One region of the Pseudoalteromonas sp. SG43-8 genome, then DNA from elsewhere that is predicted to be linked to it. Evidence: predicted binding sites of a transcription regulator. Region 1 holds the regulator's gene; the other holds the start of a gene.
The links. The regulator sigma-54, encoded in region 1, starts transcription at its own class of promoters, with help from an activator protein. The targets are predictions, from matches to a motif close to GTTGGCACGNNNNTNGNNT.

Region 2: a site for sigma-54 is predicted at 1,596-1,614, ahead of fliE (flagellar hook-basal body complex protein FliE). Genes of this name have one in related genera too.

The regions. Positions count from the first base shown of each region.
Region 1 covers NZ_JACJEX010000002.1:206,716-209,844, reverse strand. The annotation lists gene lptB (LPS export ABC transporter ATP-binding protein) at 1-385, shown strand, start outside; gene H5122_RS06145 (RNA polymerase factor sigma-54) at 455-1,954, shown strand; gene hpf (ribosome hibernation promoting factor) at 1,981-2,268, shown strand; gene ptsN (PTS IIA-like nitrogen regulatory protein PtsN) at 2,273-2,725, shown strand; gene rapZ (RNase adapter RapZ) at 2,744-3,129, shown strand, end outside.
Region 2 covers NZ_JACJEX010000011.1:89,179-92,307, forward strand. The annotation lists gene fliF (flagellar basal-body MS-ring/collar protein FliF) at 1-1,203, opposite strand, end outside; gene fliE (flagellar hook-basal body complex protein FliE) at 1,224-1,556, opposite strand; gene H5122_RS16450 (sigma-54 dependent transcriptional regulator) at 1,713-3,129, opposite strand, start outside.

The DNA of each region.
Region 1 (3,129 bases):
AGAAGACACGCTCAATAACTTATTAGATGAATTTAGCATACAACACATTCGTGATAGCCAAGGTATGGCATTATCGGGTGGAGAACGTCGTCGTGTAGAAATAGCACGAGCGCTGGCAGCAGATCCTAAATTTATATTACTGGATGAACCGTTTGCCGGTGTTGACCCTATTTCGGTATTAGATATAAAGAAAATAATAGAACATCTTAAAAATCGTGGGATTGGAGTATTAATTACCGACCATAACGTAAGAGAGACCCTTGATGTTTGCGAAAAAGCCTACATTGTTTCTCATGGGGAGCTGATTGCATCAGGTACTCCAGAACACGTATTAAATGATAAAACAGTACGCGATGTTTATTTAGGCGAGCAATTTAGGCTGTAACATTTACGCCATGTCTTTAAGCATCTGCTAGTATTAATTATAACAACATAAAAGGATTGTTAGAGATACATGAGGCAATCACTACAGCTGCGCATGGGCCAGCAACTTACAATGACTCCACAGCTGCAACAAGCTATTCGTTTGTTGCAACTCAGTACATTGGATCTCCAGCAAGAAATACAAGAAGCTCTCGACAGTAATCCACTATTAGAGGTTGAAGAGGCAGACTATTCTGAAGACGCTGCTGGTAAAAACGAGCAAAAAGCTGATACCGATGACATAACTGTTAGCGCATCTGCTGATGATGCTCCGAGCGAATATGAACAAGATACTGGTGAAGCACTTGCAAAAGACACGCTAAGTGACGACATGGCTATGGATGTTAGTTGGGATGAGTACATGAGTGCCGCTCCTGCAGCCTCATCAGGTCCAATGCCTGAAGACGAATCAATATACCAAGGCGCCTCTACTGAAACGCTCCATGAGTATTTAATGTGGCAATTACAACTAACGCCATTTAGCCCTACCGATGAAGCCATCGCTATTGCGATTGTAGAGGCCGTCGATGATTCAGGTATTTTAACATTAAGCTGCGAAGAGATTTTAGAAAGCTTTAATCAAGAAAACGAAGATGATAACGAAGTCGAACTTGATGAAATTGAAGCGGTATTAAAACGCATCCAACTGTTTGATCCTGTGGGTATTGCTGCACGTAGTTTACAAGAGTGTTTGTGTATTCAGCTTAATCAATTTGATAAAGAAACACCTTACATTAATGAAACGAAAATGATTTTAACCGAGCATATTGATCTATTAGCAGCTCGCGACTATCGTACATTAATGAAAAAAACTAAGCTTAAAGAAGAAGAGCTTAAAGAAGTGATGACACTAATACATACTCTCAACCCAAAACCTGCAGATACTATTGTAAGGGAAGAATCTGAGTATGTTATTCCTGATGTGTCAGTTAAAAAAATTAAAGGCCGCTGGGTTGTCGAATTAAACCCAGATAGCATGCCTAAAATTCGTGTTAATAGCCAATACGCGGCAATGTCTCGCACTGTAAAATCAAGTGGCGACAGCCAGTTTATTCGCTCACATTTACAAGAAGCTAAATGGTTTATTAAAAGCTTAGAAAGTAGAAACGACACGCTATTAAAAGTTACTAATTGTATTGTTAAGCAACAACAAGGCTTTTTTGAACATGGCCCTGAAGCCATGAAACCAATGGTTTTAAATGATGTCGCTGAAATGGTAGAAATGCACGAATCGACAATTTCGCGCGTGACTACTCAAAAGTACATGCATACACCCCGTGGTATATTTGAGCTTAAATATTTTTTCTCAAGCCATGTAAGTACTGAAAACGGTGGTGAATGTTCATCTACAGCAATACGTGCGCTTATCCGAAAATTAATCGCAGCAGAAAACTCAGCAAAACCATTGAGTGATAGCAAAATAGCGGATATATTGGCTGAGCAAGGAATTAAAGTAGCGAGACGTACAATCGCAAAATACCGCGAATCTCTTGCTATTCCACCGTCAAATCAGCGTAAAAGCCTGATTTAAGACGCTAAACTAAGAGGGTAATGCTTATGCAACTAAACTTAACTGGTCGTCACGTAGAATTAACCGATTCACTAAGAGACTATATTAATACTAAATTTGCGAAGCTTGAAAGACACTCTGATCATATTAATAATGTTCATGTCATTCTCGATGTAGAAAAGTTAAATCAAAAAGCAGAAGCCACAATACACGTAAGCGGTGCTGAGCTATTTGCCTCTACAGAACATCAAGATATGTATGCCGCTATTGACTCGTTGATCGACAAGCTCGATCGCCAAGTAATCAAACACAAAGAGAAGCTTGCTCGACACTAATATGATGAAATTAAGTTCACTTATATGCCAGGACTGCAGCAAAGCTGCGGTCCTTTTTAATAGCAAAAAAAGAATTTTAGAGTTCATTAGCGAACTTGCTCACGACAAACTTCCGTATTTACCGCAACAAGATATTCTTAATGCTTTAATGAGCAGAGAGAAATTAGGTAGTACAGGTATAGGGCGTGGCATTGCTATTCCTCATGGAAGAATGAGCGGTGCAGAAGAGCCTTTGGCTTTAGTGCTCGTTAGCGAAACTCCAATAAACTTTGATGCAATCGATAATCGCCCTGTTGATATTTTTGTCGCACTCATCGTACCAGATGGCGATAACCAGCAGCACTTAAAGACTCTAGCAACCATTGCTGATAAACTAAACAACAAAGATTTTTGTAAACAGTTACGCAGTGCAAAATCTGATACTGAGCTTTACCAAGTTATTGTCGATCAATCATAGTTTTATAAAGGGTGTTAAATGGAGTTAATTATCATAAGCGGCCGTTCTGGTTCTGGAAAGTCGGTTGCTTTGCGCGTTGTAGAAGATTTAGGTTATTATTGCGTTGATAATATTCCAGTAAACCTACTACCTTCATTAGTTCGCAGTGTGTCTGATAGCTACGATAAAATTGCTGTTAGCATAGATGTGCGCAACATCCCTAAAGAACAAGATGAATTTAACGATATTCTTGAATACTTACCAGGCTTTGCAAACCCTACGTTATTTTATTTAGATAGCGACGATCAGACATTGATCAAACGCTTTTCTGAAACACGCAGATTACACCCACTATCAATAGACTCGTTGCCGCTTGATTTAGCCATCAAAAAAGAAAAAGAATTACTTGATGTATTAACCACTCG
Region 2 (3,129 bases), on a different contig from region 1:
TTCGCCGTTTTCTCCCACTTTAGGGACGTAGTCAACAGCAACTGACACACTTATTCTGCGTATTACACCACTTTGCTGGCGCTTGTGAGAAATTGTTGTATCGAGTTCATAATTACGTGTTGCTTCTTTGTGGCTACGTGTTGGTGACGTAGCAGTACCTGCGCCGCCTTGTCCTGCAACTTCAGGGATGTTTGAGTTTAGCGGTGGTTGATTTGTAAGCGCACCAGGAATACCAACAGCTAAACCACCAATGTTATTTTCTTCAAATGTGGTTTCGCTTCTAACCGCTGGTAGGTCTGGGTTATAACGCTTTTGAGTTTCCTCAACTGAGCTAAAGTCCATGCTCAGATCAACTTGAGCTGTATAGTTTGCAAGCCCAACAACCGGTATTAAAATACTGTCTATTTTTTCAAGATACTCTTGTTCGCGCTTACGTTCTAAATCGTATTCTTTACGAGAGCGTGCTGCTAATGAGCTTTGCGAACCTGAATTTAATAATCGACCATTTTGGTCAGTAACCGTAACACGTGCAGGCTCTAAGCCTTGTACTGCTGAAGCAATCATATCAACAACAGAGTCTACTTCTTCACGGTCAAGTGAGCGGCCACGCTTAAGTGTTAATACAACAGTAGCGGATGGTTTTTTCTCTCTGCGGGCAAATACGTTTTCTTTAGGGATGGCTAACAATACTTTGGCGCGAGTAATGTTATTTAGCTCTTCAATGGTGCGGGCAAGTTGTTGCTCGCGGCCATGTTTAAGGCGTTCGCGCTCCAAGCGTTGGCTTACACCAAAGCCCATATCTTGCATAATTATGTCAGAGCCAGATGCAGGGCCTTGCTCTAACCCTTCGCGGGTCATTAGCAATTTAATGTTTTGGTATTCGCTTTCATCAACCGATACAACATTGCCATCTAGTTGGTATTCAATTTTTTGCGCATCTAAAAAGTCTAATGTTTGAATAAGCTCTTCTGTTTGCATTTTGCCTAACGGGCGCATATCTGGCTGACGAGCCCAAATAATAATAAAAATCGCGATAGCTAAACAAATAGCCAATGCTATAACCAATGTTACTTGGCGCAATACATCAACACCATTTAAAGCACTTAAGTAGCCTGACTTTTGTTCTTGTTGATCATCACCACCACTTTGGTCAATACCGCCACCAGCAAGTGCTAGGTCTGTAGATTGGTTAGATTGCGCCACAATAATTCTCCACTACCTAATTAAACAGGCATGTTCATGATTTCTTTATAAGCTTCAACAAGTTTATTACGAACCTGTACTGTAGCCTCAAAAGCAACTGACGATTTTTGAGAAGCAATCATCGCCTCAGCAAGAGATACACTTCGATCCCCCATCTCAACTGCTGTTACTTTTTGCGCGGCGTCTTGTTGTAATCCGTGCACTGAATTTATTGCATCACTTAGCATGTCGCCAAATTGTGCTGTAGAAGTAGACTGCACCTGAGTTGGCAGTTTATTAGTTTGATTATTACGGCCGGCTTCTAAAGCCATTGATTGCATTTCTTGAAATACAGCACTGTTTTGAATTTTCATAATTTATCTCTGACACGCAGTGAACTCTTATAAGTAATAAAGCACAAAGCATGCCAAATAATTAATTATTAAAATACAATGGGTTAACTTTAATTTGTGTGAGTCAGAGTTTTGACAACCCTAAGCTCGCAGAGCAAACTTAGGGTTTATAGGAGGTTATGCAGGAAGTGAAATACCTAAATCGCGCATTTGCGCTAGTTTATAACGTAAAGTTCGTGGGCTTATGCCCAACGTTTCGGCAACGTCTTTACGCTTACCTTGGCAACGTGCAAGGGTTTCTAAAATAATGCGATGCTCTTTGTCTTTAAGCTCATCTTTATAGCTACCGGTATCTGCCGCTAGCAAACCTTGTTTAGGCTCATCCTCAGCATGCGACTTTTCATCATAATATGCAGAGCTTAACGTGCTTTTATCAACACCTTTGTCTGCATGTGCTAATTCTGTTGGCGATACGGTTTGCGCCGGTGCCAATGAAGGCTCCATAACAAAGTTATTAGATACTAAGTTTTCGATAAAAATAGCATGCTCGTTTATTGTGTTACCCGTGCGCAGTATAAGCGCACGCTGTATAACATTATCAAGCTCGCGTACATTACCAGGCCACGCGTGAGCTAGTAACTTTTGCTCAGCAGCTTTATCTAAATACGCCATAGACTCTTTGCTTTTACTTATATGGCGCTCAATTAAATGCTTAGCCAATACAATAATATCGCCAGGGCGTTGGCACAATGGTCGCCACATAAGTGGAAAAACATTAAGCCTGTAATATAAATCTTCTCTAAACTGATTATCTACCACGGCTTCTTTTAAATCACGATTACTGGTTGCCAAAATACGTACATCGAGCTGGATTGTTTTACGACCCCCTAAACGCTCTACTTCACGCTCTTGCAGTACGCGTAAAAGTTTAGCTTGTAGTCCTAAATCCATTTCAGTAATTTCATCAAGTAAAATAGTACCGCCTTGTGCTTGCTCAAACTTACCCGGACATGCTTGAATCGCGCCCGTAAAAGCCCCTTTTTCGTAACCAAATAACGTGGCTTCGAGCATATTTTCAGGAATAGCCGCGCAGTTAATCGCTACAAATGGCTCATTACATCGGCTCGACTTATCATGAATATAACGCGCAAGTACTTCCTTACCCGAACCACTTGGGCCAAGTACCATTACACTTGCATCAGAGCGTGCTACTTTACTTGCAAGCTCCAATAATTGAATACTAGTTGGATCAGCAACAACGGGGCCATCCGTTTCTTTTGCTTTTTCAGGCAAATAACGGCTCACCATATTTAACAGCACTTCAGGTGCAAATGGTTTTGCCATGTAGTCAATTGCACCTAGGCGCATGGCCTCTACCGCATCGTCAATTGTGGCATAGGCCGTCATCATCAATACAGGTAAATCAGGGTGGTTTAATTTAATACTGCGTAGTAAATCAAGTCCACTCATTGCGCCCATTTGCACGTCGCTTACAACAAGCGAAAATTGATCTTTTTTAAGCAGTAACATTGCTTGCTCAGCACTGCTCGCTGCAACACATTCAATACCCGACATTTCAAGGGTATCTATTAAG